Regions from separate parts of the Marinobacter sp. NFXS9 genome, predicted to be linked through region 2. Evidence: predicted binding sites of a transcription regulator. Region 2 holds the regulator's gene; the other holds the start of a gene.
What was found. The regulator LexA, encoded in region 2, represses DNA repair genes until DNA is damaged. The targets are predictions, from matches to a motif close to CTGTNTNNNNANACAG.
Positions count from the first base shown of each region.

Region 1 (15,431 bases), on a different contig from region 2:
GCGCGGAATGCGTTATTGACGCCCGCCTGGCCCGGGATGGCCAGCAGGGGTGTCAGTGATGCGTAGCCTGTCCCTTCTGGAACATCTCCTGGGCATGGGCCAGGGTCTGCTCGGTCATGTCGACGCCGCCGAGCATCCGGGCCACTTCCTTGACGCGACCGTCGTCGTTCAACGTTTCGATCCGTGAGAAGGTGGCGTCCTGTTCGCTGAACTTGCTGACAAACAGGTGCTGGTGAGCCTGGGCTGCGACCTGTGGCAGGTGTGTGACACACAGCACCTGGCCGTTGTCGCCCAACTGGCGCAGCAGCCGACCAACCACTTCGGCGGTGCCGCCGCCAATGCCCACATCCACTTCGTCGAAGACCAGCGTGGGGATGGTTGAGGTCTGGGCCACGACCACCTGAATGGCCAGGCTGATCCGTGAAAGTTCGCCGCCTGAGGCGACCTTGCTCAGCGAGCGCGCCGGCTGGCCCGGGTTGGCGCTGATCAGGAACTCGACGTCCTCGTTGCCAACCGGTGAGGGCGCGGCTTTCTCGTGACGGGCCAGTCGGGTGACGAATTGAACGGACGGCATGCTCAGGTGGGCCAGCTCTTCGGCGATACGACCGTCGAGTTCGGCCGCGGCTTTCTCGCGCCGGGCGGTCAGTTCGTCCGCTTTCGATTGCCAGTTATCGTTCAGTTCCATGGCATCCGCCTCCAGACGCTCCAGGCTGCCTTCGCCACCGTCCAGTTGCTCCAGTTCAGTCTGTAGCTGGGTGTGCAGTTCCCCGAGGGTTTCCGGGGAAACCCGATGTTTACGGGCCAGGTCATAAATCGTGCTCAATCGTTCCTCGACTTCTTCGAGGCGAGCCGGGTCGGCGTCGTAGTCTTCCACGAAATGGCGCAGGTTATTGCCGGCTTCGCTGACCTGAATCTGGGCCTCGTTCAGCATTTGCAGGGTGTCGGCCAAGGCCGGCACCTCGACCGGCAGCTGCTCGAGCTGTTGCAGGGCCTGCTGGATCAGGCTGGCCGCACTGGGCTCGTCCTCACTGCACAGGACGGACGCCTGGTGGCAATTGTGCAGGACGGTTTCAGCGTGACTCAGGCGGGCCTGCTCGGCTTCCAGGTTGTCCAGCTCGCCGTCTTCCAGCGCCAGGCGGTCAAGTTCCTCTACCTGGTAGCGCAGCAATTGCAGGCGGGCCTCGTTCTCGTCGCGGTTACCGCGCAACTCTTCCAGTCGCTGCTGGGTCTGGTGCCAGGTTTTCCAGGCGGCACGGACGTCGCTGGCCAGCTTGTCGGCGTCGGCGAATTCGTCCAGCAGTTTGCGGTGGGTTTCTTTCTGTAGCAATGACTGGTGCTGATGCTGGCTGTGGATGTCCATCAGCATGCCGCCCAGTTCCCGCAGATCGGCCAGTGGACATGGTTGACCGTTGATGTAGGCGCGGGAGCGGCCGTCCTTGCTGATCACGCGGCGCAGGATGCAGTCGTTGTCTTCATCCAGATCATGGGCTTCCAGCCACTCTCGGGCCTCGGCGATGCGGCGCACGTCGAAGCTGGCGGTAATGTCCGCCCGCTTGGCGCCGTGGCGTACGGCCCCCGCATCGGCGCGCCCGCCCAGTACCAGCCCGAGGGCGTCGAGAACAATGGATTTACCGGCGCCGGTCTCCCCGGTCAGCGTGGTCATGCCCTGGCGGAACTGTAGTTCGACGCGCTCGGCAATGGCGTAGTTGGCGACGATCAGTTGATTCAGCATGAGAGGCTCCAGTCCTGTTCGACGGTGCTGCCAAGGCGACGGCGCCCGGCATCTGGTCAAATATACAGTACCTGTGAATGTATACAGTATTTTTGCTGGTTGCAAGCAATCGTTGCAAAAGCGGTTGAAAGCCCGGTGAGCTGTCCCCATATTCGCTGGCAAGCTATTCAAGAAGGGCGGCCGAGCCGTCATCGATGATTGATCAGGAGTGACTGATGAGCGCAGAAGAAACCCGTAACCAGAACGTGGAAGACGAGTTGAAAGAGGCCTCTGAGGAGACTGCGCAGGCCGACGCTGGTGCCGGCGAAACCTCGGCTCCGGAAGGCGAGTCGCAGGGTGAATTGAGCGAGGTCGAGGCGCTGCAGGCAAAGCTTGCCGAGCAAAAGGATCAGGTCCTGCGGACACAGGCGGAAATGCAGAACGTGCGTCGTCGCGCCGAAATCGATGTCGAGAAGGCTCGCAAGTTCGCGCTGGAGAAGTTCGTCAAGGAGCTGTTGCCCGTCGCGGACAGCCTGGAAAAGGCCGTTGAAAGCACCGAAGGCAAGGCGTCGTCAGACGACGTTGTCGCGTCCATCCGCGAAGGCGCCGAGATGACGCTGAACCTGCTGATGAACAGCCTCGAGAAGTTCAACGTGAAGCGGGTCGACCCGGTCGGTGAGCCGTTCGATCCGCAGCTGCACGAGGCCATGTCCATGGTGCCGGCGCCGGATGCCGAGCCGAACAGCGTCGTGGCTTGCATCCAGAAGGGGTACACCCTCAATGAGCGCCTGGTACGTCCGGCCATGGTTGTGGTCGCTCGACCGGAAGACGGCGCAAAAATCGACGAGCAGGCTTGAAAAAGAAACGTCTGAGCCAATATAGGCAGTAAACGGTTCGCAAGCCGACAGAATGACAGCATCCCACGCATGCTGATTCGGGCAGAACAGAGCTTAGGAATAAAAGGAACTGGAGTCATTCAATGAGCAAGATTATTGGTATCGACCTGGGCACCACCAACTCTTGTGTAGCCATCATGGATGGCGACAAGGTCAAGGTGATTGAAAACGCGGAAGGCGATCGCACGACGCCGTCCATCATCGCATACACCGAAGAGGGTGAAACGCTGGTGGGTCAGTCCGCCAAGCGTCAGGCGGTGACCAACCCGAGTAACACCCTTTACGCCATCAAGCGTCTGATCGGCCGTCGTTTCGAAGATAACGTCGTTCAGAAAGACATCAAGATGGTGCCGTACAAGATCACCAAGGCGGACAACGGTGACGCCTGGGTTGAAGTGAAAGGCAAGAAGATGGCGCCGCCGCAGGTGTCTGCGGAAGTGCTGAAGAAGATGAAGAAGACCGCTGAGGACTATCTCGGCGAGAAGGTTACCGAAGCGGTCATCACCGTTCCGGCCTACTTCAACGACAGCCAGCGTCAGGCGACCAAGGACGCCGGCAAGATCGCGGGCCTGGACGTGAAGCGGATCATCAACGAGCCGACTGCGGCTGCCTTGGCCTATGGCCTGGACAAGAAGAGCGGTGATCGCACGGTAGCCGTCTACGACCTGGGTGGTGGTACCTTCGATATCTCCATCATCGAGATCGCCGACGTCGACGGTGAGCACCAGTTTGAAGTGCTGGCCACCAACGGGGACACGTTCCTGGGTGGTGAAGACTTCGACCTGAAGATCATCGAGTACCTGGCGGACCAGTTCAAGAAAGACAGTGGCATCGACCTGCGCGGCGACTCCCTGGCCATGCAGCGCCTGAAGGAAGCGGCCGAAAAGGCGAAGATCGAGCTGTCCAGCAGCCAGCAGACCGACGTCAACCTGCCGTACATCACGGCGGATCAGAGTGGTCCGAAGCACATGAACGTCAAGCTGACCCGCGCCAAGCTGGAAGCGCTGGTTGAAGAGCTGGTCGATCGCAGTCTGGAGCCGTGCAAGGTGGCTCTGAAAGACTCCGGCGTTGACGCCAGCGACATCGACGAAGTGATCCTGGTCGGTGGTCAGACCCGGATGCCGAAGGTCCAGGAAAAAGTGAAGAATTTCTTCGGTAAGGATGCGCGCAAAGACGTGAACCCGGACGAAGCGGTTGCCATGGGTGCTGCCATCCAGGCCGCGGTTCTGTCCGGCGATGTGAAAGACGTCCTGCTGCTGGATGTCACTCCGCTGACCCTGGGTATCGAAACCATGGGCGGTGTGGCCACGTCGCTGATCGAGAAGAACACCACGATTCCGACCAAGAAGTCGCAGACCTTCTCGACCGCGGATGACAACCAGACCGCTGTGACCATTCACGTGGTCCAGGGTGAGCGCAAGCAGGCGTCCCAGAACAAGTCACTGGGTCGTTTCGACCTGGCCGATATCCCGCCGGCACCGCGCGGTGTACCGCAGATCGAAGTCACCTTCGACATCGATGCCAACGGTATTCTGAACGTGTCTGCGAAGGACAAGGCGACGGGCAAAGAACAGTCCATCGTGATCAAGGCCTCTTCCGGTCTGAACGAGGACGAAATCGAGAAGATGGTCGCCGACGCCGAGGCCAATGCCGAGGACGATCGTAAGTTCGAGGAACTGGTCCAGGTGCGCAACCAGGGTGACGGCATGATCCACGCCGTTCGCAAGACTCTGAGCGAAGCCGGCGATAAGGTCACTGAGCAGGAGAAAGAGTCCATTGAAAGCGCCATCAGCGAGCTGGAAGAAGCCCTGAAAGGCGACGACAAGGACGACATCGAAGCCAAGACCCAGAAACTGACCGAAGCGTCTTCCGAACTGGCTCAGAAGATGTACGCCGATCAGGCCGAGCAGGGTGCCCAGGCTGAAGGGCAGGGCGAACAGGCCCAGTCCAGCGGCGACGATGCTGTCGATGCCGAGTTCGAAGAGGTCAAAGACGAAGACAAGCGGTAATATTCATGTCTTCATGAGCGTCGCAAAACGCGGGGAGTCAGCTTCCCGCGTTTTGCGCGTTTGATGGGTTGGAAATTTGTGAGTCGCATCGGTCCGGTCTGGGTCGAATGCCAGTGCTCACGGAGCAGTCATAAGATTCCGGGCTGGCGGGATCTGCAACGGGTATCAGAACATGGCCAAACGCGATTATTACGACATTCTCGGAGTCTCCCGGGATGCAGATGAGAAAGAGATAAAACGCGCGTATCGCAAGCTTGCGATGAAATACCATCCGGACCGGAATCCGGATGACGAAGAGGCCGAGAACAAATTCAAGGAAGCCAGTGAGGCCTACGAGATCCTGGCGGATTCGAGCAAGCGCAGCGCCTACGATCAATTCGGCCACGCCGGCGTGGATGGTCAGGCCGGCGGTGGTGGCTTCGGTGGCGGCGGCGCCAGTTTCTCCGATATCTTCGGCGATGTCTTTGGTGACATCTTTGGTGGTGGCCGGGGTCGCAGTAACCGCGGTGCGGACCTGCGCTACACCCTGGAGCTGGATCTTGAACAAGCGGTCAAGGGCACGACGGTTCAGATCAAGGTGCCGGGGCATGTCGAGTGCGATACCTGTGACGGTTCCGGCGCGGCCAAGGGCAGTCAGCCGGAAACCTGTGGCACCTGTGGCGGTATCGGCCAGGTGCGGATGCAACAGGGTTTTTTCGCCGTACAGCAGGCGTGCCCCACCTGTCGGGGTTCTGGGAAGGTCATCAAGAATCCGTGTAAGAAGTGTCACGGCGCCGGTCGGGTTGAGCAGGCGAAGACCCTGTCTGTGAAAGTGCCTCCGGGTGTCGACACCGGTGATCGTATCCGCCTCTCCGGCGAAGGCGAGATGGGCATGGATGGCGGTCCGGCGGGCGATCTTTACGTGCAGGTCGCTGTGCGTGAACACGCGATTTTCACCCGCGATGGGCGTAACCTGTACTGTGAAGTGCCCATCAGCATTGTCGATGCGACGCTGGGCGGCGAGCTGGAGGTGCCCACCCTGGATGGCCGCGTGAAGCTGAAGATCCCGGCGGAAACCCAGACGGGCAAGCTGTTCCGTCTGCGCAACAAGGGGGTGACTCCGGTGCGCGGTGGGCCGGCTGGTGACTTGCTGTGCCGGGTGGTCGTGGAAACGCCGGTCAACCTGACCAAGCGCCAGAAAGAGCTGATGGAAGAATTTCAGCAGACGCTGGACGGTCAGAGCGCTTCCAGCCATGCGCCGCGCAAGACCTCGTGGTTCGAGGGCGTGAAAAGCTTCTTCGACGAAATGAAATTCTAAGGATTGAGGATATGAGGGTAGCAATCATGGGCGCCGCCGGGCGCATGGGCAAGACGCTGGTGGAGGCGATCGACGAGGCGGACGGTCTCGACCTGAGCGCCGCCGTTGTCGAGCCGGGCAGCAGTCTGGTGGGCGCCGATGCCGGTGAAGTGGCTGGCATCGGTCGCAACGGAGTTACCCTTGTGGATAACCTGGCCGCGGTTGAGGACGCCTTCGACGTCCTCATCGATTTCACCTTCCCGGACCTGACACTGGAGAATGCCCGCTTCTGCGGCCGTCACGGCAAGCGGATGGTGATCGGGACCACCGGCATGACCGAAGCGGAGAAAGTCGAGCTGCGGCAGGCTACCGAATCCGTGCCGGTTGTTTTCGCGCCCAATATGAGTGTCGGCGTCAACGTCGCGCTCAACCTTTTGCGCACCGCGGCCCAGGTGCTCGGTGATGACTACGATGTGGAAATCATCGAGGCGCACCACAGGCACAAGAAGGACTCGCCGTCCGGCACGGCGGTTCGGATGGGCGAGGTGGTTGCCGAGGCGCTGGGGCGTGATCTGAAAGAGTGTGCCGTCTACGGCCGTGAAGGTTTTGTCGGCGAGCGTCCGCGTAAGGAGATCGGCTTTGAGACCATCCGTGCCGGCGATGTAGTCGGGGATCATACGGTGTTGTTTGCCGGTATCGGCGAGCGAATCGAGATCACCCACAAGGCCAGTAGCCGGATGACCTTTGCCCGCGGCGCCGTGCGTGCGGCGCAGTGGTTGGCAGAGCGCCCGGCAGGTCTCTATGACATGCAGGACGTGCTCGACCTCAAAAGCTGAGCGGCCATTAGTCATGGACAGTGATCGCCAAATTTTTTACAATAAGGCGGTTTAACTGCACCAAGCGTGGTTTTAAAAGCCGGGAAGGCGGCAGCCCTCCATCGGCAACGAAAAAAGCGGGACGGAGTCATAATCTCCCTCTCGCTTTTTTGCGACCTGAATTTGCGCTTGCGCTCCTGTTCGTGACGTTAGGGGCGGCCTCTTTAGCCCGGGCGAGAGAGCCGGTCCGTTTCGGAACCAACGATACGCCACTCGATGAGGATACAAGCCTTGAGTACACCAGCAATCCTTGCGCTCGCAGACGGAAGCCTGTTCAAAGGAATCGCCATCGGCGCTGACGGCGAAACCAGTGGCGAAGTCGTCTTCAATACCGCCATGACGGGCTACCAGGAAATCCTGACCGATCCGTCCTACGCTCGCCAGATCGTCACCCTGACCTATCCCCATATCGGCAATACCGGCGTCAACGACGAAGACGTCGAGTCCGCCGGTATCCAGGCGGCCGGCCTGATCATCCGCGATCTGCCGCTGATGGCCAGCAGCTGGCGCCAGACCAAGACGCTTGACGCCTACCTGCGGGACAACAATGTGATCGGCATTGCCGATATCGACACCCGCCGCCTGACGCGTATCCTGCGGGACAAAGGTTCCCAGAACGGCGCGATAGTCGCTGGCGAGCATGCCACAGAAGAACGCGCTCTGGAACTGGCGAACGCCTTCCCGGGGCTCAAGGGCATGGACCTGGCCAAGGAAGTCGGCAGCAAGACGACCTACCAGTGGAGCCAGACAGAATGGTCCCTGGAGGGCGGTGGTTACGGAGAGCTGGAATCACCCAAGTACAAGGTGGTCGCCTTCGATTACGGCATCAAGTACAACATCCTGCGCATGCTCGCCGCCCGCGGCTGCGACGTGACGGTTGTGCCGCCGCAGACGCCGGCCTCCGAGGTGCTGGCGATGAATCCTGACGGCATCTTCCTGTCCAATGGCCCCGGCGATCCCGAGCCCTGCGATTACGCCATCAAGGCGATCAGCGACATTCTTGAGACCGAGGTGCCGGTCTTCGGTATCTGTCTCGGCCACCAGCTGCTGGCCCTGGCCAGTGGCGCCAAGACCCTGAAGATGGGTCACGGCCACCACGGTGCCAACCACCCGGTGCAGAACCTGGAAGACGGTACTGTGATGATCACCAGTCAGAACCACGGTTTCGCGGTGGATGAATCCACGCTGCCGGATAACCTGGAGATGACGCATAAATCCCTGTTCGACGGCACCCTGCAGGGTATCCGACGCACGGACCGCCCGGCCTACAGCTTCCAGGGGCACCCGGAAGCGAGCCCGGGACCGCATGACGTGGCGCCGCTGTTCGACACCTTTATTCGCCTGATGGACGGGCCGGCTCGCAAGCCTCCTGAGGTGCGCCGCTGAACGCCGCGGTAAGCGGCCAATGCTGACGACTGACTCAAGCTGCTGACAGGTTTACTGAGAAATGCCAAAACGTACTGATATCAAGAGCATCCTGATCCTGGGTGCCGGCCCCATCGTCATCGGGCAGGCGTGTGAGTTCGACTATTCCGGGGCCCAGGCGTGTAAGGCGCTGCGCGAGGAGGGCTACCGGGTCATCCTGGTGAACTCCAACCCGGCGACCATCATGACCGACCCGGCGATGGCCGATGCTACCTACATCGAGCCGATCACCTGGAAGACGGTGTCCAAGATCATCGAGAAAGAGCGTCCGGATGCGCTGCTGCCCACCATGGGTGGCCAGACCGCGCTGAACTGCGCGCTGGATCTGGAAAAGCACGGCGTGCTGGCGGAGTTCGGTGTGGAAATGATTGGCGCCAACGCTGACACCATCGACAAGGCCGAGGACCGTGACCGCTTCGACCAGGCGATGAAGGCCATCGGTCTGGAGTGTCCGCGCGCGTCCCTGGCGCACTCCATGGAAGAAGCCCTGCAGGTGCTCGACAACATCGGCTTCCCCTGCATCATCCGCCCGTCCTTCACCATGGGCGGCTCTGGCGGCGGTATTGCGTACAACCGGGAAGAGTTCGAGGAGATCTGTGAGCGTGGCCTGGACCTGTCGCCGACCAATGAGCTGCTGATCGACGAGTCCCTGATCGGCTGGAAGGAATACGAGATGGAGGTCGTTCGGGACAAGAACGACAACTGCATCATCGTCTGCGCCATCGAGAACTTCGACGCCATGGGCGTGCACACGGGCGACTCCATTACCGTCGCCCCGGCGCAGACCCTGACCGACAAGGAATACCAGATCATGCGGAACGCCTCCCTGGCGGTCCTGCGTGAGATCGGCGTGGAAACCGGCGGCTCCAACGTCCAGTTCGGCATCAATCCGGACACCGGCCGCATGGTGGTGATCGAGATGAACCCGCGGGTGTCCCGCTCCTCGGCGCTGGCGTCCAAGGCCACCGGCTTCCCGATCGCCAAGGTCGCGGCCAAGCTGGCGGTGGGCTACACCCTCGACGAGCTGCAGAACGACATCACCGGCGGCGTGACCCCGGCCTCGTTCGAGCCGAGCATCGACTATGTGGTCACCAAGATCCCCCGGTTCACCTTCGAGAAGTTCCCCCAGGCCGACGCCCGCCTGACCACCCAGATGAAGTCCGTGGGTGAGGTCATGGCCATCGGTCGGACCTTCCAGGAATCCGTTCAGAAAGCCCTGCGTGGCCTGGAAGTGGGCTCTGAAGGCTTCGAGGAGATGGTTGACGTCACCACCGAGGACGGTCGCGAGACCCTGATCCAGGAAATGAACGTGCCTGGCGCGCAGCGCATCTGGTACATCGGCGACGCCTTCCGCGCCGGCATGACCGTGGACGAGATCTACCGCCACACCAAGGTGGATCCCTGGTACCTGATCCAGATCGAGGATCTGATCAAGGAAGAAGCAGCGCTGAAGACGGCCGGCAAGAGCGACATCGATCACGCGACCCTGTTCCGCCTGAAGCGCAAGGGCTTTTCGGATTCGCGACTGGCCAAGCTGCTGAGCATTTCCGAGTCCAGCCTGCGCAAGCACCGCCACGACCTGGGCATCCGCCCGGTCTACAAGCGGGTCGACACCTGTGCGGCGGAATTCGCCTCCTCCACGGCCTACATGTACTCCACCTACGAGGAAGAGTGCGAAGCCGAGACGTCGGACCGCAAGAAGATTGTCGTCATCGGCGGCGGTCCCAACCGGATCGGCCAGGGCATCGAGTTTGACTACTGCTGTGTCCACGCCGCCTTCGCCATGCGCGAGGACGGTTACGAGACCATCATGATCAACTGCAACCCGGAAACGGTCTCCACCGACTACGACACCTCCGATCGCCTCTACTTCGAGCCGATTACCCTGGAGGACGTCCTGGAAATCGTGAACCTCGAGAAGCCGGCGGGCGTGATCGTCCAGTTCGGCGGCCAGACGCCGCTGAAGCTGGCCCGGGGGCTGGAAGCGGCCGGCGTGCCGATCATCGGCACCACGCCGGACGCGATCGACCGCGCGGAAGACCGTGAGCGCTTCCAGCAGATGATCAATCGCCTCAATCTGCGCCAGCCGCAGAACGCGACCGTGCGCAGTCATGAGGAAGGCGTGCTGGTGGCCCGCGAAATCGGCTACCCGCTGGTGGTGCGTCCGTCCTACGTCCTGGGTGGACGGGCCATGGAAATCGTCTACGACGAAGAAGAGCTGGTGCGCTACATGCGCAACGCCGTGCTGGTCTCCAACGACAGCCCGGTGCTGCTGGATCACTTCCTCAATGCCGCCATCGAGGTGGATATCGATGCGGTCAGTGACGGCAAGGACGTGGTGATCGGCGGTATCATGCAGCACATCGAACAGGCCGGCGTACACTCCGGTGACTCCGCCTGCTCGCTGCCGCCGTACACGCTGCCCAAGGCGGTGCAGGACGAAATGCGCGAGACCGTCAAGCGCATGGCGATCGAACTGGAAGTCGTCGGCCTGATGAACGTCCAGCTGGCCTGGCAGGACGACACCATCTACGTGATCGAAGTAAACCCGCGGGCCTCACGCACCGTGCCGTTCGTGTCCAAGGCCATCGGCGTGTCCCTGGCCAAGGTCGCCGCGCGTTGCATGGCGGGCATCAGCCTGCAGGAGCAGGGCTTCACCGAAGAGGTGGTGCCCACGTACTATGCGGTGAAAGAGTCTGTGTTCCCGTTCAACAAGTTCCCGTCGGTGGACCCGATCCTGGGACCGGAAATGAAGTCCACCGGTGAGGTGATGGGCCTGGGTGACAGTTTCGACGAGGCGTTTGCCAAGGCGTCACTGGCGTCAGGCACCCGTCTGCCGGACAAGGGGACGGCCTTCATCTCCGTACGCGATGTGGATAAGCCGGGCGCGATTACCGTCGCACGCGACCTGATTGACGCGGGATTCCGCCTGGTGGCCACCACGGGCACCGCCGCGGCCCTGAAGGACGCGGGAATTGAGGTCGAGCGCGTGAACAAGGTGCGTGAAGGCCGGCCGCACATCGTGGACGATATCAAGAACGGTCAGATCCAGCTGATCATCAACACCACAGAAGGGCGCAAGGCGATCTCTGATTCAGCCCAGATCCGCCAATCTGCGCTTCAGCACAAGGTGACCTACACAACCACGCTGGCAGGTGGCGAAGCCTTCTGCCGCGCCATTAAATTTGGACCGGAGCGGACGGTACGTCGGCTTCAGGACTTGCACGCAGGAATTTGAACGTTATGAACAATCGAGTGCCGATGACGGTGAGCGGTGAGGCGGCGCTTCGTGCTGAGCTGAAGAAGCTCAAGAGCGAAGATCGTCCCCGTGTTATCGAAGCCATCGCCGAGGCCCGTGAGCACGGCGACCTGAAGGAAAACGCGGAATACCATGCCGCGCGTGAGCAGCAGAGCTTCATCGAAGGCCGGATTCAGGAGATCGAATCCAAGCTGTCTGCCGCCCAGATCATTGACGTTACCAAGATGGACAATACCGGTAAGGTGATCTTTGGTGTGACCGTCAAGCTGATCAATGTCGATACGGACGAGGAAGTTCAGTACCAGATCTGCGGCGAGGATGAGGCGGATATCAAGGCTGGCAAGCTTTCCGTTACGTCACCGATCGCCCGAGCTCTGATCGGCAAGAACGAGGGTGACGTCGTCGCCGTCCGTGTGCCTTCCGGCACCGTTGAGTACGAAATCGAGGCCGTTGAGCATCTTTGATCGCTGGCCTGAATGCAGAAAAGCCGGCGTCAGCCGGCTTTTTTGTGTGTCCCGAATCCCGAAGTCGAAAGGTCCTGTGGCTCAGTCCTTGTAGCGTTGAAGGTTCGACAGCTTGGGGTTGGGTTTCTCAGCCCGACGCAGGATGACGGCGTTCTTGCCGATCATCTGCACCAGTTCCGCGCCGGCTTCCTGGCAGACCGCCTCAATCGCCGCCTGACGCTCGTCGCGATCCGGGCTGGCGATTTTCACCTTGATCAGCTCGTGATCATTCAGGGCACGGTCCAGCTCCTGTTGCAGGCCTTCGCTCAGCCCCTTGTCGCCGATAATCACGACCGGCTTCAGATGATGGGCTATGGCGCGATAGGCGCGCCGTTGTTCGGGCGACAGGCTCATAATTCAGTCTCTTTATCAATACGATTTAAAATGTCGGGCGGCAGTCACTGCGCCAATCCCGTATAATCGACGGATTGTAGCAGCACGCCCGCGGGCGGTGAATCGCTGTCACTACGTATTATTAGGCTGGGTAACTTCGGGCATTTTAACGTCTCCGTCGCCCCGTCTGTTATTGGAGGTTCGGTTTGGCGCGTTCCAAATCCAGCAAGCGCTGGTTGAAAGAGCATTTTGATGACGAATACGTCAAACGCTCGCAGGTCGATGGTTATCGCTCCCGGGCCAGCTACAAGCTGATTGAGCTGGACGACAAAGACCGTTTTTTTAAACCAGGACAAGTGGTTGTGGACCTCGGCGCGGCGCCGGGCGGCTGGTCCCAGGTGGCAATGGAGCGCATTGGGCACAACGGACGAGTCGTGGCCAGTGACATCCTGGACATGAATCCGATTGCCGGCGTGGACTTCCTGCAGGGGGATTTCACGGAGCAGTCCGTACTGGACAAATTGCTGGATTTACTGGGTGAGGCGCGTGCCGACGTTGTAATTTCGGATATGGCCCCCAATATGAGTGGTATGCCTGCCGTTGATATTCCCAAGGCGATGGATCTGGTGGAGCTGGCGCTGGATATGGCCAAGCAGGTCCTGAGGCCGGACGGCGTTTTTGTGGCAAAGGTATTCCAGGGCGAGGGCTTCGATTCCCTGCTCAAGGATATGAAAACGAATTTCAGGACCGTCGTGAGTCGCAAGCCGGGAGCCTCCCGGTCCCGTTCTCGCGAAGTCTATCAGGTGTGTCGCGGTTTTCGTGGCGCCTGAAGCGTCCATTAACGGGTTGCTGTCGGCGACAGGTCGTCTTCGGACACTGCGCCATTCCTAGTTAAGGGGCGTACAATTGATGTAAGGTTGAGGTAGAAGGGGTTGCCGGCTTGACATCCGGTTATCTTCTTGCGGGGCGGCCCCGGCGGTGGCCCTTACATTCACAGGTGATGATCCTTGAACGATATGGCTAAAAATCTGGTTCTCTGGCTGATCATAGCAGCCGTCCTGCTGATGGTTTTCCAAAACTTCTCTCCGACGACGAGTGGACAGCAGGTCAATTACTCCCAGTTCGTACAGATGGTGCAACAGGGACAAGTCAAGCAGGTGACGGTGGACGGCCTGGAGATCCAGGGTGTGCGTGAAGACAACACCCGTTTCCAGACGATTCGCCCGCAAGTGCCGGATAACAAGTTGATGGACGATCTGCTTGCCAACAATGTCGAGATTGTGGGTAAGGAGCCGGACCGTCAAAGCATCTGGACGCAGTTGCTGGTCGCCTCGTTCCCGATTCTGATCATCATCGCGCTGTTCGTGTTCTTTATGCGACAGATGCAGGGCGGTGGTGGCGGCAAAGGCCCCATGTCGTTCGGTAAGAGCAAGGCTCGCCTGATGAGCGAGGACCAGATCAAGACCACCTTCTCTGACGTGGCCGGCGTCGACGAGGCGAAGGAAGACGTCAAGGAGTTGGTGGACTTCCTGCGGGATCCGAGCAAGTTCCAGCGACTGGGCGGTCGCATCCCGCGCGGCGTCCTGATGGTTGGTCCGCCGGGTACCGGTAAAACGCTGTTGGCGAAGGCCATTGCTGGTGAAGCCAAGGTGCCGTTCTTCTCCATCTCCGGTTCCGATTTCGTGGAAATGTTCGTGGGCGTGGGCGCCTCCCGTGTCCGTGACATGTTCGAGCAGGCCAAGAAGCAGAGCCCCTGTATCATCTTCATCGATGAGATCGATGCGGTCGGTCGTCACCGGGGGGCTGGCCTGGGCGGTGGTCACGATGAACGTGAGCAGACCCTGAACCAGCTGCTGGTTGAGATGGACGGTTTCGAGGGCAACGAAGGCGTGATCGTCATCGCCGCCACCAACCGTCCGGATGTCCTGGATCCGGCGCTGCTGCGCCCGGGCCGTTTCGATCGTCAGGTGGTGGTCAACCTGCCGGACATCATTGGTCGCGAACAGATCCTCAAGGTGCACCTGAAGAAGGTGCCGCTGGCCGACGGCGTCGATCCGAAAGTGATCGCCCGCGGTACGCCCGGTTTCTCCGGTGCTGATCTGGCCAACCTGGTGAACGAGGCGGCACTGTTTGCGGCGCGCCGTAACCAGCGTCTGGTCTCCGGGGAAGAGCTGGAGCTGGCCAAGGACAAGATCATGATGGGCGCCGAGCGCAAATCCATGGTCATGAACGAAAAAGAGAAGCTCAACACCGCGTATCACGAATCCGGTCACGCCATTGTCGGGCGTCTCGTGCCGGAACATGATCCGGTGTACAAGGTCAGTATCATTCCGCGCGGCCGGGCACTGGGTGTCACCATGTTCCTGCCGGAAGAGGATAAGTACAGCCACTCCAAGCGCTATCTGATCAGCTCGATCTGCAGTCTGTTCGGCGGCCGTATTGCCGAGGAGCTGACGCTGGGCTTCGAGGGTGTGACCACCGGTGCGTCCAATGACATCGAGCGTGCCACATCGCTGGCCCGCAACATGGTGACGCGCTGGGGGCTGTCCGAAAAGCTGGGGCCGCTGCAGTACGATACCGACAGTGAAGAGCCGTTCCTGGGTCGCTCTGCCGGTCAGAGCCACACGGTCTACTCGCCGGAAACGGCCCAGCGGATCGACGAGGAAGTGCGTTCCATCATCGACGATTGTTACGAGACGGCGCGCAACCTGCTGATCGAGAATCGCGACAAGCTGGAAATGATGGCCGACGCGCTGATGCGCTACGAGACCATCGATCGCTACCAGATCGACGACATCATGGCCGGCAAGACGCCGCGCCCACCGCAGGGTTGGAATGGCCCGGGTGCCGGTGGCAATGCGCCGGACGATGAAGCGTCGCCGGCAGCGAGTCCGGCGTCCGGCAGCGGCGACTCCGGTCGTCGCCCTGGCGAAGGCATCGGCGGTCCCGCTGGGGAGCACTGACCGACGCTGTCGGGTCCGTCCCGAGCGATAGAAAGACCTTCAAACGCCGTCCCGCGGGACGGCGTTTTTCATTGTGGGAAGCGTGTTTGTGGGTCGCGCTTCGACGTACCAATCAACAAGAGGATGCTGCCGATGGAAATGAACTTTGCCGGACACAAGATCGACCTTGCCCATCCCCAGG
Region 1 covers NZ_JAGDDW010000005.1:269,175-284,605, reverse strand. The annotation lists gene recN (DNA repair protein RecN) at 53-1,732, opposite strand; gene grpE (nucleotide exchange factor GrpE) at 1,948-2,568, shown strand; gene dnaK (molecular chaperone DnaK) at 2,691-4,616, shown strand; gene dnaJ (molecular chaperone DnaJ) at 4,789-5,913, shown strand; gene dapB (4-hydroxy-tetrahydrodipicolinate reductase) at 5,925-6,728, shown strand; gene carA (glutamine-hydrolyzing carbamoyl-phosphate synthase small subunit) at 6,999-8,153, shown strand; gene carB (carbamoyl-phosphate synthase large subunit) at 8,215-11,430, shown strand; gene greA (transcription elongation factor GreA) at 11,436-11,915, shown strand; gene yhbY (ribosome assembly RNA-binding protein YhbY) at 11,997-12,308, opposite strand; gene rlmE (23S rRNA (uridine(2552)-2'-O)-methyltransferase RlmE) at 12,494-13,117, shown strand; gene ftsH (ATP-dependent zinc metalloprotease FtsH) at 13,304-15,250, shown strand; gene folP (dihydropteroate synthase) at 15,362-15,431, shown strand, end outside.
Region 1: a site for LexA is predicted at 1,785-1,800, ahead of recN (DNA repair protein RecN). Genes of this name have one in related genera too.

Region 2 (15,431 bases):
CAGCGGCACAACACGGGCGCCGGGTCTCAGCCCCTCGATGGCGGTCAGTGGCATCAGGTAGACGCGGTCATCCTCGAAACCGACCACCTCCGCCTCAACACTGCCGATGCCCTGCCCCTGGATCACGCAGCGATCGCCCACCACCATCGGGCAGCCGACGCATTCCAGCGTCAGCCCGACCATACGGGTCAGGCGTCCGGACAGCTCCGGTTCGATCTGCGGTGGCAGGTAATCCTGGAGTCGGTTGAGGCGGTCAGCCAGAGTGCTCGTCACGGTCATCCTCCCCGCGGTCGGTCTCGGTGTCCGTGTCGGTCTGGCCGGGCGCTGTCTGGTCATCGGCGTTGCCGGTTTCCAGCACGTCGCGATGGAAATCCGTCAGGTCGCCCATCATGGCATCCAGCTCGACGCTGTCACCGGGCTCGTCACTGTCCAGTTGCTGATCCAGCATGCGCTGGACCGCTTTCTGGAAGCGTTTCTCCACCGTGAAATCCACCAGGCTGTGGCGGGTTTCCACCTTACAGCCGCCGGCCAGGATGGTCTCGTCTTCGACGACACTGGCTTCGGCTTCCAGACGACCGGCCACATCCCGGACCCATTCCAGGTCCGACGGATTGACGCGAATACGTACGTTGTCCTGGGTGGACGGCAGGCTGGCTACAGCTTCGCGGACCACGGTGCGGATCTGGGACGAATCGGTTTGCAACTCCCGATAGACCACCGCACGGGCCAATACGGTGCTGAGATTGAACAGGGCCGTTTCCAGCTCGTCCTCATGGCGATGGATGGGATCCACAAGATCGGCCATGATAGCTTCGAGCTGCTTCAGCCGGGTCTCCACCTCTTCACGGGTCTGCTGCAGCGCTTCTTCGCGGCCCTGGGCGCGCCCCTCGTCCAGCCCCTGCTGGAATCCTTCCTGGTGGCCGGCTTCCCGACCGCGGGTCAGGCCTTCCTCGTGGCCGGCTTCCTGCCCCTCTTTCTGACCGTCTTCCCAGGCCTCCTTGCGGATGGCTTCCAGGTCGGCAGCCGTCAGCGGTTTGACGTTGCGATCCTCCTCCCGGGAATGCGCCACCATATTGCCTTTTTCATCAAGCAGTGGGAGCTCCCAACGCTCGTAAGCGGTCAGCTCTTCGGAAGGAATTCGATCACGATGGCCCTTGTGTTTCATTACATCATTTCTTCGCCGGAACCGCCGAGGGTGATTTCACCCGCTTCAGCCATTCGGCGGGCAATGGTGATAATGTCTTTCTGCGCCGCTTCCACTTCGCTGACGCGGACCGGCCCCTTGGCCTCCAGGTCATCCGCCAGCAGCTCCGACGCGCGTTTGGACATGTTCTTGAAGATCTTGTCCTTGACCTCGTCATCGGCGCCCTTGAGTGCCACGACCAGGACTTCGGAAGAGACTTCGCGCAGCAGGGCCTGAATGCCCCGGTCATCGATATCCTTGAGGTTGTCAAAGACGAACATCAGGTCTTCGATGGTCGACGCCAGGTCCGGATCCATATCCTTGATGGAATCCATCAGGTTGCCTTCGACGCTGCGGTCCATGAAGTTCATGATATCAGCCGCCCGCTTGACCCCGCCAATCCGGCTGGTTTGGGTGGTGGACCCGCCGGAGAACTGTTTCTCGAGGATGTCGTTGAGTTCCTGCAGGGCCTGGGGCTGGACGCTTTCCAGCGAGGCTACCCGCATCAGGACGTCCAGCCGGACCTTGTCGTCCAGCGTGGCGAGGATTTCGGCGGCCTGGTCCGGATCGAGGTAGGACACGACGATGGCCTGGATCTGCGGATGCTCGTAGCGAATGATGTCCGCCACCGCCCGCGGCTCCATCCACTTCAGCGTGTCCAGGCCGGTGGTGTTGCCGCCGATCAGGATCCGGTCAATCAGACTGGAGGCTTTGTCGTCGCCCAGCGCCTGGGTCAGCATCGCCCGGATGTAGTCGTCGTTGCCCACGCCCAGACCGGTTTGCCCGCCCACGGCGTCGACGAACTGGTCCAGCACGTACTTGACCTCTTCTCGGCTGACGTCCTTCATCTGGGCCATGGCGACCCCCACGCGCTGGACCTCCTTGGGCCCCATATGCTTGAGGATCTGCGCAGCATCCGCTTCACCCAGACTCATCAGCAGGATCGCCGCCTGCTCCACCCGGGGAATCTTGCGCATCGGCTTGGTCTGTTCTTTGGCCGGCTGGTTTTGCGCTGCGTTGTCGTCAGTCATCCACGTTTACCCACTGGCGCATGACCTGGGCGACCCGGGCCGGGTCTTCCGAAATCACGCCTTTCAATGCGTTCAGTTGCTTATCATAGCTATCTGTCGCACCAGGCAAAAGGAGGTCGTCGCTGCGATCCATAGCGCTGCGCAGGGCGTCGTCACCTTCGATACCCTGCAGGCTGTCGTAATCGTCCGAACCCAGTGACCGGTCACGCTCGCTGCGACCGGCGCCGGACAGGCTCTTCAGGGTCGGGCGCAGCAGACCAAGGACCAGGATCAGGATCACCAAACCCGCCAGCACCTGCTTCATCAGATCCCAGAACCAGGGCTGCTCCCAGAAGCCCGGTTTTTCAAAGGCCACCTGCTGCTCCGGCGCAAACGCCGTATTCATGACGGTAACACTGTCACCACGGGCCGCCGAGTAACCTACCGCATCCCGCACCAGCAGGGTCAGGCGCTGCAACTCCTGCTCCGACCAGGGCTGGTAGCTGACTTCGCCGGTGTCGGGATTGACCACCCGCTTGTCGTCCACGGCCACGGCAACGGTCAGACGCTGGACCGTGCCCTGCTCCTGGCGAATGTAGCTGACGGAACGGTCCATCTCATAGTTCTTGGTCGACTCGGTGCGGACGTTAACCGGCGTACTTTGCTGCTGGTTCTGCTGCCCCTGCTGACCCTGACCGTTCTGCTGATTCTGCTGGGCCTGGTTGTTGCTGGCCACTTCCGGTGCCGTCGCATTGCCTGGCGGCTGATTGCTGAGCGCACCCGGAATCCCGCCCTGAGTCCCCGCCGCCCGCTGCTCGCTCATCTTCCGCTCGGACCGGATGGCCCGCTGTTCGGGGTTGTAGAGTTCCTGGGCCTTCTCCACGTTGGAGAAATCCAGATCCGCCGAGACTTCGGCGCGGAAGCGGTCGTCGCCCACCACCGGCGCCAGAATACTGGCGACCCGCTTGTTGAGCTTGTCCTCGATGCGGGACGCGTATTCATACTGGTCCTGCATCTGCTTGGCGTCGCTGTCCTCGTCATCATTGGTCAGCAGGTTGCCGTTCTGATCCACAACGGTGACGTGCTCCCGCTTCATTTCCGGCACGCTGCCGGCCACGAGGTTGACGACGGCGGAAATTTGCTCGTCTGACAGGCGCCGGCCGGAGTAGACCTCCAGGAAGACAGACGCCGACGGTTCACGGGCATCCCGGACAAAGACGGAACGCTTGGGAATCGCCAGATGGACACGCGCCCCGTGGACGTTGCTCATACTGGAAATGGTACGCGCCAGCTCCCCTTCCAGGCCGCGGCGGTAGCTGATGGTTTCCATGAACTGGGACGTGCCCAGCCCCTGCTCCTTGTCGAGCAGTTCATAACCGACGGTTTTCTCGTCGGTGACGCCAGCGGCAGCCAGCTTGAGGCGGGCGTTATAGACGTCATCCGAGGCGACCAGGAGCGCACCGGTACGGGGCTCCATGTGATAGTCGATACCGGACTGATCCAGGATATTGGTGACTTCCTGGGTGTTGTAACTGGACAGATCCCCCAATACCGGTTGGTAGTTGGGCTCCTGGGCCCAGAGTACCACCGCGACGCCCAGCGCGACGCTGGCTGCCAGCCCCACCATCAGGCCAATCTGGCGCAGCAGGGTCAGGCGATTGAAGCCGAACAGGAGATCGCTCTGGCTTTCATTGCCGGCGTCGGTCGTTGCCGGTGTATTGGATGTTGTTACTTCGGCGGCTGCACTGGCCATGGTTCTGCTCCGCTATCAGACCGGCATGTTCATGATGTCTTCATAGGCCTGCACCACGCGGTTGCGGACCTGAGTCAGGGCTTCGAAAGAGACCGAGGCTTTCTGCGAGGCAATCATAACCCGGGCAATATCCACATTGGGATCGCCCTGCTCGTAGGCTGTGGCCATTTGCGTGGAGTTGGACTGCAGCTCGTTCACGCCATCTACGGCCTGCTTGAGCATGTCACCAAACCCCGGGGCTTCCTGGGTTTCGCTGGGACCATTGGGCTTGCGGACACTGTCGAGGGAACCCTTGAGCTGGTTCTCCTGCTCGACCCGCTGATTCTGCATCATCTGCGAGCGCAGAGAACGAATCTCGGAAAGGACGTTGTTGATGTCGGCCCGTTGAACCATGGTGCTCTCTCCTCGCCGGTTGCGCCTGACAGCAAACCGGTTCGCGTTGATCAGTCATTGCTGGAGAATTTAAAGCAAAGCTCGGGCCAAACCATAAATAACGTTAATTTTCATAAGGATAAGTAGAGTTTTCGATATTGTTACCGGAACCTTGCCAAATAATTGACTGGCGCCAGGCAGCAGTGCCGAAGGACCGACGGACCGGTAACAAAAAAGTGGCACCCGAAGGTGCCAGACGAAGGAGTTAACGCAGGAGTCAATCAGGGGTTCACAATGCGGATCAGGCTGTGGCCAGCTCCGCGTCGAGGTCGATACCGAAATCACGCATTTGGGCCAGCTTGTAGCGCAGCGTGCGGGGACTGATGCCCAACTGCTCGGCGGCGCGATTCCGGCGGCCGCGCTCACGCTTGAGCGCATCGATGATGATGCGGAATTCACGTTGTTTGAGGTCCTGCCCCAATGAACCGGACTCGGCCTCTGCTTCGGTCATTTCCGTCTGGAGCGGCTCACTGACCGGCAGCGGCGGTTCTTCAACCACCGGTTGCGGCGGGGTTGGCACGGTGCGGGGACTCAGTCCGGTAATGCCCATGTCCAGACACAGATCGTCGGCGACGATGTCTTGCCCCTGAAGCAGCACCAACGCCCGCTGGATGGCATTGTCCAGCTCACGAACGTTGCCCGGCCAGCTGTGATGGCGCAGGGCCTGTTCGGCATCGCGGCTGAAACTGATGCCGGTCAGCTTCATCTTGCGACTGTGGGACTTCAGCAGGTGGCGCGCCAGGGGCATAATGTCCCGCGGGCGCTCGCGCAGCGGCTGCCACTGCATCGGGAAGACGCTCAGGCGATAGTAAAGGTCTTCCCGGAATTTGCCTTCGCGGACATAATCCGCCAGGTCACGGTTGGTGGTGGCCAGCACGCGCACATCCAGCCGGATCGGCTTGCGACCGCCGACGCGCTCCACCTCTCTTTCCTGCAGAACCCTCAGCAGCTTGGCCTGCAAGCCCATGTCCATTTCGGAAATCTCGTCCAGCAGCAACGTGCCGCCGTTGGCCTGCTCGAATTTGCCCGGCGATGAGGCGTGGGCGCCTGTAAAGGCCCCTTTCTCGTGACCAAACAGGATCGCTTCCAGCATGTTTTCCGGGATAGCCGCACAGTTGATCGCCACGAACGGCTGATCCGCCCGCGAGGAATACTGATGGATATAGCGAGCCAGCACTTCCTTACCCGTCCCGCTCTCGCCGGAGATCATCACCGTCGAATCACTGGCGGCTACTTTGCGGGCCAACTGAAACATACGCTGGCTGACCGGATCTTCCGCTACCGGCTCGTCCTTGCGACGGGAGCCATCGCCGCCCACCACCCGACTGACGGCTTCCACCAGCACTTGTGGCTCGAACGGCTTGACCAGGTAATCGATGGCGCCGGCCTGCATCGCGGCCACCGCGTCGCTGATCTGGCCATAGGCGGTAATCAGCATCATCGGCAGCCCCGGATACAGTCGCTGGACGTCCGACAGCAGGTCATGACCGGACTTGCCGGGCATGTTGACGTCGCTCACCACGATATCGACGGGGCCGTCCGCCAGCCGCTGCAGCGCCTGTTCGGCGGAGTCGGCTTCACGTACCTTGAATTTCGCCAGCTCCAGCGTCGTCACCAGCGCCTCGCGCAGGTCACGATCATCCTCGACGATCAGAACGGTTGATTTGGCCATGATTGCCTCCGCCTTGTCCTTACTCTTGTACTCAGTTTCTTGAGTTCGTTGTTAAACCGCGTCCTGGGCCAGTGGCAAGCGTAGAATCGCCTGCGCACCTGAGCCCCCGGACGTCAGATCAAATTCGCCCTTGTGCGCTTTCACCACGGCCTGGACCACAGCCAGACCCAGCCCGGTGCCCTGGGATTTGGTGGTGTAGAACGCCTCAAGCAGCTGCTCGCGCTCTTCCGGCGCAAACCCCGGCCCATTGTCGGCCACGATGATTTCCGCTCGTCCCTCGTTCACGCTGACCCGCACCGTCACATGACTGGCGCCAGCTTCGAGGCTGTTGTTCACCAGGTTCAGACAGGCGCCGATCAGGGCGTCGCGATTGCAGTGGATCGACGCGGTGGACGGTGTCAGCGCCCACTCCAGCGTCGTTTCCGGACGCAACGCCAAAGCATCGGCCGCGCCCTGCAGGGCCTCGCCCAGGGACGCTAGCGACAGCTGTTCTGCCAGGCGTGTCTCGCCCCGCGCAAAAATGAGCATGTCGCGGACCTGTTGTTCCAGGTGAGTCAGTCGGGACATCAGTCGATCGGCACAACGCTGACGCAGCTCCGGCTCCAGGTCCGGCTGGGACAGATGCCCGCCATACAGAATGGCGGCGGACAGCGGTGTACGGATCTGGTGGGCCAGCGACGCCACCATCCGGCCCATGGCCGACAGGCGCTGGGCGTGGGACAGCTGGGCCTGGAGACGACGGGTTTCTGTCAGATCGTTCAGCAGGATCAACTGGCCCGGCTCGTTTTCCATGGAGCGGATTTCAATGCTGACCCGCCGGCCATCCCGCAGCGACACTTCGTGACCGTCGTCGCGGCGCGGTGCAAAACAGCGCCGGATCACCTCCAGCCAGGCCTCCCCTTCCAGCGGCTCGCCGAGCAGCGACACCGCCGCCGGGTTGCACTGGCTGACGACGCCCTTGCTGTCGAGAACCACCACGCCCGCAGGCATAACGGAGAGCAGTGTGGACAGTCGGTCGGCCAGGCGCTCCTTCTCTTCCAGCTCCTGCTGGCGCTGTCGGGTCTCAGCGGTCAGTTCACCAGACAGCTGGTTCACCCGGGACTCCAGCGTGCGGTAGGAATCGGTAATTTGCCGGGACATGCGGTTGAACAGGTCCAGGGCGGAATCCACAGCAGCATCGTCGGTGGCTTCCGGAAACAGCGCCGTCACCTTCTGATTGGCGTCGGCGGCGGCGTTGGACCCACCGGCCGTCGCGGATGACTTGGCGGAAAACTGCAGCTGGCTCATGCCTGACCTCCCGGCTGCGGGCTCACGACGAATGGTCGCGACGCCCGCAATATAATTAGCGTTGCAGGTCGTCAAGCGATTGCTGTGCCAGTTTTTATTTTTTCTTACTTTTCAGTAAGTTTCCGGAAACCAGAAAGCGGAGATGCCAGATATTTGTCGGAATATGAAGGTGTTAGACAAGGCGGGAACGGGATTTTGACAGTGGAAGGAATCAATCATTCGGGCCGGCCACGAACAGCCGGCCCGGGACATTCAGGCGTTTTCGGAGGTCTCTTCGCGCAGGCCGTATTTGCGGACTTTTTCCACCAGCGTGGTCCGCCGAATGCGCAGTTTTTCCGCCGCACGAGCCACGACGCCGCCGGCTTCATCCAACGCCTGTTGGATCAGCTGCTTCTCGAGATTACCCAGGTAATCTTTCAGATCGATGCCGTTGACGGGCAGTAGCGCCGGCGCATCCAGCCCCACCAGACCCGGCACGGCACCCGGCATGCCCTGATCTTCCATCGGCCGATTCTCATCGAAATCGTCCACATAGCGGAATTTTTTGGGCAGCTCCTGGACACCGATCACGCCGTAGGGGTGCATGATGGCGAGGCGCTCCACCAAGTTGGCCAGTTCGCGCACATTGCCCGGCCAGTCATGGCGGCACAGGCTCATGATGGCGGCGGAATTCAGGCGCAGTGAGCCGCGCTTTTCCTTCTCCATGCGGGCGATCAGCTCGTTCACCAGCAGCGGAATGTCCTCGACACGCTCGCGCAAGGCCGGCATCTCGATGGGAAAGACGTTGAGGCGATAGTAGAGGTCTTCCCGGAAATCGCCGCCCTCGATCATGTCTTCGAGATTCTTGTGGGTGGCGGCGATGACCCGAACGTCGGCACTCTGGGTGCGGTTACTGCCCACCCTCTCAAAGGTTTTCTCCTGCAGCACTCGCAGGATCTTGACCTGCATGTTGAGCGGCATATCGCCGATCTCATCGAGGAACAGGGTGCCGCCTTCGGCCATCTCGAAACGACCGATCCGGGCGGTTATCGCGCCGGTGAAAGCGCCTTTCTCATGGCCGAACAATTCACTTTCCAGTAGCTCGCCGGGAATGGCGCCGCAGTTGACGGGCACGAAAGGCTTGTCGCGGCGCGGCGAATGGTAGTGCAGGTTACGCGCCACGACTTCCTTGCCGGTTCCGGATTCGCCGGTGATCAGCACGCTGACTTCTTTATCGGCGACCTGGCTCATCAGCTGGCGCACATGCTGGACACTTCGACTCGTGCCCACCAAGCTGCGGAACAGCTGAACGCTGCGCTGCTGGCCTCGCTCTTTGGATCGGGCGTACTGATCACGAAAGACCTGACCGCGATAGAGGGAGTCAACAAACTTGGTGTAGTTGAGGGGCCATTCCATGCGGGCGATCACCCGTTTCGCGATGTCCTCGCTGACATCGGTCAGGTCGGGATCCCCCACCACCAGAACCGGCAGTCCGGGATCACGCTCGTCCAGCTGCTTGAGTAGGTCGACCAGCCCCGGCTCGGCGCTGTCCACCATCACCGACGTCGCGTCGGCCAGATCGGTCGCCTCAATACTCGCCAAAGCCTCCGGGGCGACCACCTGAGAGACCTCTCCGATAAAATCCAGGATCGTTGTCAGATCACGACGGACTGCGTCATTACTAATCAGGACCAGAATTTTATTGTGTTCGCTGGACATGCGGGATTTGTCTCCGGGTTATCAGGAAGGCACCGACCAGCCAGCTGTCAGATCGCCCCGGGGACGGGTCTGCGAAAGATGTGCTGCATTGGATGCCGGAGCCCCTCGGCAATGCTCTGGAAAGGCCACAGTTTGCCTGAATTCTGACGCGTAGTTAAGACTCCGGAAAGGTTTGAGTCAATTTTATGACGCAATTTTTTACCAAAAATCACGGCCGGCGCCCGCGGGCACGGACATTGGCATAGGTCTTCAGCGCATTACGGTTCTGGTTCATTCCACGCAGTTCCCTCGCCGCCGTATCACGGGATTCGGTCGCCTGCCGGGCAGCGTCGTCCATCAATTCCTGGAGGGTTTCCAGCCGCTGACCCAGTTCACCGCGATCATTCGCCTCATCCGCAACGGCTGCTGAAACCGTCGGCTGAACAGACTGGCTGACCTGCCCCAGCGTCTCCCAGTCTTCCTGCGAGAGCGCTTCGCGAAAGGCGTTGATCAGGCGATCCAGCGATTCCAGTGCGTTCGGCATTCGGTCTTCCCCTTCCCGGCGTTCAGTGGATGATTCACGCAGTATAACCGCGATATCGCCTGCCGCCGACCGGTACGCCACCAGGCTTGCGTCCCAACAAAAAACCCGATCCACAGGGATCGGGTTTTATCGGCGTCGATATCCATCAGCGGCGGGCTGAGCGACGTACCGCAGAGGCGGTGAACTCGTTGCCACGGAAGCCCGGATGGAAATCATACGGGCCCTGGCCATCATCGAGCCCATCCACATAATAGCGGTCGGACTTGAGATCGTAGGTCAGTTCCAGCGTGGTCCAGAACACCGGTACCGTGTAGTAGCTGATGTTGTGAGCCTCTGAAACCCGCCAGAGGTTGCCGTCCTCGTCGTACTCTTCAGACACCAGGATCTGCCAACTGTCTTCGTCGATGTAGAACACACGACGATGATAAATGTGCTCGATGCCGGTCCGCAGGGTGGCTTCCACAACCCAGACCCGGTGCAGCTCGTAACGGGTCAGTTCCTGATTGATGTGGCGCGCCTGGACGATCTTGTCGGCCGTCGCGGACGGCTGATGCAGGCGATAGGCGTTGTAGGGCACGTAGATTTCACGCTTGCCCTTGAGCACCCAGTCGTACTGGTTGGGCGCACCGTTATACATATCCTTCTGATCCACCGAGCGCAGCGACGAGCTGTTGGGCAGATCCGTGGTATAGGCCAGGTTCGGGGACCGACGCAGGCGACGCTCTCCGGATTCATAACGCCACGCCAGACGCGGCGAACGCACCTGGTCCAGCGTCTCGTGAACCAGATTCAGTGTCCCGGCCAGACTGGAGGGCGCCATAATCCGGGTCTTCAGATAGAAGATCTTGTTGTCGATATCCGCGAGGGTAGCGCCCGGCTCGCTGTAGGCGAAGAAGTAGTCGTACTCGGTCAGCACCGGCGTGAACGATCCATCCACCGTCGGTGTGGCAAAGGCGGAACGGTAGGACACTTCTTCCCCGCGGTAGCGCAGAATGTGATTCCAGATCGCTTCCAGGCCGCTCTTGGGTATCGGGAACGGGCTGGTGGCAATGGTATCGCGCACGCCATTACCGTTATCCAGCAGGGTTGCAGAAACGACGTTATCACGCAGGCGATCATAGATTCGCTCAGGGTAAGCCGCCGTACGCCGGGTCCGGTAGACCGGCATCACATAATCGGAGCCGTACTGCTCCAGCAGTTTTCGATGGCCGGCGGTCAGCTTGTCCTTGTAGAGATCGGCATTGCGGGCCGTAATGACGAACAGCGGCTTGTCATCGGTAAACGGATCCGTCTCGATCTTACCCTTCTGGTAACTCGCGGGCGGCGTTGACAGCCCGCCGTCCCAGGCCGGGATCGTGCCTGACGGATTTCCGGCGCGCTCGGCGCCAACCGGTGTCAGGTCCTGATCCAGGCGGGCGGCCTCAGCGTCGGATACCTTGGCCTGGGCGATACTGCCCATCCCGGCCAATGACAACACCGCCATCAGTGCAAGCGTCTGCTTCCCCATAGTCCGTTCTCCAACCAGCATGGACGCATTCCGCCACGGACGACCTTTCGTCGAACGTGTTGCGAACGCGTCGTTATATTTTTCGAATGCGCGCGCTTTTTGCCTGATTGGCGAGCGGATGACAAGCATTGAATTGTAGGAAGTTGTTAATTGGTAGCTTGCGAGGCGCCAATCATCGACACACAACGACAGCGAAACACAGGCAACAATCTGGTAGAATCACAACCAGCAGAGATCAATGAAGTCACGGGGTTCCGACATGGCGTCACAATGGCCGTCATTTACCAGACAGAAGCTGTTTCTGGCCAGTACCCTGTTCCGGCTTGCCGAGCAGCAGGAACACGCCGTTGAGCGGGAAGCCAGCATTCAGGGCGGTATTGCCCTGTTGGCCGAATCACGCCAGGCCCTGCTGCGGGTCATTGCCGACATCTACCAGGCGCGCCAGCAGGCACCACAAAGCCTGGACGCCCTCGCAGACAGCATTGGCGGTGATCGTGCCGAAGTGGAAGAGCTGAGACGCCTGGCCATGGAGCCCGGCTCCTGGTGGCAGCAAACCGAACAGTTGCTCAGTGAGCAACAGAGACCGACAGAGCGCAAGGCGCCAACCGAGCAGGAAAACATGATTGCGATTGCGGCCCAGAACGGACCGGATCGCGCACTGCCGGCACTGCAGGAAACCGCCGGCGGCATGAAAACGTATCTGGAAATGGTCGTGGAGCGTCATGACGAGTGGTGACCAATCACCCTCCCCCATGCAATGACGCAGCGACAACGAACACACTGATTTGAAAAGGCCAATGGCCTTCAGGATAAGGCAGTCTATATGTCCACATCGATTCTGGAAATTGTCGAACTTCCCGATGGTGACTTTGCCCTGCGCCGGGCGGACGACGAAACGACACCGCTGGTGCGTATTTCTTTCTCCCAGGAAGCACGGGACATGATGGAAGATCGCGACCTGTCTGTCGCCAAGGCGATGATGACCGCCGGTATCGAGGCGGTGGGCAATATTGCAGATGCCATCGATTGGGATGATGAAGACGCCGAAGCCGAGGTCGCCAAACCGGCTACCCCCAGAACGCTTCACTGACCGGGTCGGCCCTTCCAGCCCCCGCCCTCATTGTGGCGAGATCAGCGCGGCTGCTCGCCACCATTCACCGATCATCAGCCTCCATCTCACCACTCTTCAGTAACCATTTTTCCTGATCATTGGCGACCGCCCGACCAGAATGCTCAACCTGAGAGGCAGCACCTATCTCTCTCGACCAGAACTTGCGTCACTCATTGTCATTCGATTGTTCTGATAAATGGCCTGCTGACCTATACCCTGCAGACCACAGGAAATACCTGCGCGCCCTTGCGCTCGGCAACCACAACCAAGAGGGCTTACCGCTGACGCAATACGACGCCATGGCTGTTGCCCTGTGCCGACGCCGACTGTAGGCGCTCGAACGCCGGCGCGCCCATAACACCACCGGTCCACATCACGACCGCATGACACGTTCCGGCCCGTAGAGCACGCTCGGCCAGTGACGACGCATCGTGCTGATCGCTGGAACGCAGCACCAGGATTTCTCCGGCAACGATACCGTGCATCTGCTGCCACTTCTGCATCAGTGCCTGGGGCGGGTCAATCCACGCCAACCAGCGGCGCTCCTGGTTGAGCTGGGTCAGCATGGGCAGGAGCAACTGCATGTTTTCCACCTGCGCTTCCGGCAGGATAATCTCCGTCACATTCCCTTGGGGCACCTGAGGCGCCGATGCTCCGCGGGACGACGCGCTCCTCGCGAAATCAACGGATCCGGTCGGGCGGCCCGCCTCCTGGCGACGACTCTGTCGTTCCAGGGCCGGCTCCACAACAGGCACCGGCATCGGATGACGGGAAAGTGACGGGTTAAAACTGAGCTGCTCCATGGGACACCTCCGAATGCTCGCGTGCCGGGTGGTCAGTGCATATCCGAACGACGGATCACACCCACCCCCAGGCCTTCGATAAACAGTTCCTGCTCTGTGAGATCAACCTCGATGGGGTCGAATTCCTCATTCTCGGCAATCAGGTAGACACGGGAGCCGTCGCGCTTGTAGCGCTTGACCGTGACTTCCTCGCCAACCCGGGCCACGACCACCTGGCCGTTATGCACGTCCTGGGTCCGGTGAACCGCCAGCAAATCGCCATCGAGGATACCGATGTCCTTCATACTCATGCCGCGAACGCGCAGCAGGTAATCGGCGGATGGGGAGAAAAAAGTTGGCTGCAGGGCACAATAGTCGTCGATGTGTTCCTGCGCGAGAATGGGACTGCCGGCAGCGACCTGGCCGACAATCGGCAGGCCCGGATCTTCTTCCGCTTCCGGCAGCCGGATGCCACGACTGGCGCCCGGCACCATTTCGATCGCACCCTTGCGGGCCAGCGCCCGCAGGTGTTCTTCCGCGGCGTTTGCGGACTTGAAGCCCAACTCCTGGGCGATTTCCGCACGCGTGGGGGGATAACCCGTCTCATCGATCGACCGACGGATCACATCCAGTACCTGGGTTTGTCTTGGTGTCAGCTTCATGCCGTTGACCTGTCTTTATATACAGTATCAACGACTATATACAGTATTTCATCCAGTGTAAAGACGGTATACAGAAATCGGATCCAAGCCCTGAATACAACTATTTGATGCGGAAACCCTGATGGCTCCGGAAGCCGACCGCCTCAACATCTACGTGATCCACCCGAGCCCGCTCAGGGCCCTTGTGAAGCCACTCCACCAGACGATCCAGGGCATCGCCGTCACCGCAGGCAACGACCTCGACACGCCCATCCGGCAGATTCTTGGCATACCCGGAGAGGCCTTTCGCCTGTGCCTGTTCCTGCGTACTGGCACGAAAAAAGACGCCCTGAACTTGTCCGGAGATCCGGACCCTGATGCATTGCTCGTCCATAGCCACCTCCTGATAACGGCGTGACGCCGCGGGCAAAATGCTGACCCACTGCATCGCCGGCGCCACATTCTTTCCATCGTCCTTACTCTAACGCGGTACCGGCGCACTGAAAATGCCACCAAAGAGGACCGAACGCCCACTTCATACAGGATCAGGTCGGCGCGCTCCCGCTTGATGACGGGCTACCAGCGGTATTTGCCCCAATTCTCGGGGTTGGCCCAGAAACGGGGATTGTTCCAGTCCCGGGGTCGGTTGTAGGTGGCGATGTCGTAGGTAAACAGTTCGATGCCGTCGTCCAGAGTCGCATAGCGGGTGAAGGCCAGGCTGATCATATCGTTGAACGACCAGTCATCGTCCGGATGCACGCTGACCGCAACCCGGCGGGCACCCGCGTTGCGCAGCCAACCCAGCAGCTGCCGGGCGTCTTCATGGGAAAGCGTCCCCAGCATGTCGGTCACCAGCGCCAGGTCGACCACTTCAGCCCGACGGGACAGGCCCGTAACAGACTCGCCGTTCAGTTCCAGCAATTGCGAGCCGGCATGATCGGCCCAGACCCGACCGATACGGGCTGCCGTATCCCCTGCAACGATCAGGCTCTCGGGTCGGTATTGGCCGATTAGCTGTTTCAGGGTCTGCTCGAGCATGTCGATGTTTACTCCAGTGGTCATCATAGGGTGCGGGGTCATCCTGTCCCGATCGCGCACTACCGGCTCCCGACGCAGGGTAACCCGCTCGCCAGAGTCTCCTTCAGTCTAACAGCCAGCCACCAGGGACGTCGCACGCTCGGACCGGCGATGACGGTCTGTTAAGCGGCACTCGCTTGAGAGGCTGTGATAGAGTGACCCACAGCGAGTAGTGGCCTGCCTGGCAGGCCTGTAGACGATCGATCGGAGGGTGCGGCAAACGCTGCGACGCCCTCGTCCGGCTTTCAGACAAGGAGAGAACATGAGCTCGGATCAGGTAATCCGGATGCCCAGCATCCGCAACAACCGGGACGGCGATGAACGCCATGTCGGTGTCGAAGTGGAGATATCCGGTCTGTCCTATGACGGTCTTGTCAATCTCTGCGCGGGTTTGCTGGAGGCAGAGCCCCGCCTGGAGTCCCGGTACGTGAGCCGGCTCGACTCCCCGCTCGGCGATTTCACCATCGAGCTGGATTCCGATCCGATCAAGGACCTGGACCTGCAGGACGATCGCCTGCCCGAATCCATCCGGGAGCTGGGCAGTCATGCCATGGAGGTGATCGACGCCGCCGCCGAGCGCATCGTGCCCCTGGAGATCGTCAGCCCGCCGCTGGCCCTCTCCGACCTGAAAACCATGGAGACACTTTGCAACAAGCTGCGTGAAGCCGGTGCCGAGGGCAGCCGGGAAGCCCTGATCTATGCCTTCGGCCTGCAGCTCAACCCGGAGTTGCCCGATCTGGAACCGGCGACGATCC
Region 2 covers NZ_JAGDDW010000002.1:271,828-287,258, reverse strand. The annotation lists gene fliI (flagellar protein export ATPase FliI) at 1-273, opposite strand, end outside; gene J3364_RS04910 (flagellar assembly protein FliH) at 254-1,165, opposite strand; gene fliG (flagellar motor switch protein FliG) at 1,165-2,160, opposite strand; gene fliF (flagellar basal-body MS-ring/collar protein FliF) at 2,207-3,946, opposite strand; gene fliE (flagellar hook-basal body complex protein FliE) at 3,962-4,339, opposite strand; gene J3364_RS04890 (sigma-54-dependent transcriptional regulator) at 4,620-6,050, opposite strand; gene J3364_RS04885 (sensor histidine kinase) at 6,102-7,337, opposite strand; gene J3364_RS04880 (sigma-54 dependent transcriptional regulator) at 7,590-9,035, opposite strand; gene J3364_RS04875 (SOS cell division inhibitor) at 9,244-9,558, opposite strand; gene J3364_RS04870 (DUF1329 domain-containing protein) at 9,704-11,065, opposite strand; gene J3364_RS04865 (DUF6586 family protein) at 11,325-11,801, shown strand; gene J3364_RS04860 (hypothetical protein) at 11,889-12,155, shown strand; gene J3364_RS04855 (cell division inhibitor SulA) at 12,452-12,979, opposite strand; gene lexA (transcriptional repressor LexA) at 13,012-13,620, opposite strand; gene J3364_RS04845 (acylphosphatase) at 13,721-13,993, opposite strand; gene J3364_RS04840 (DUF6231 family protein) at 14,176-14,664, opposite strand; gene J3364_RS04835 (amidoligase family protein) at 14,939-15,431, shown strand, end outside.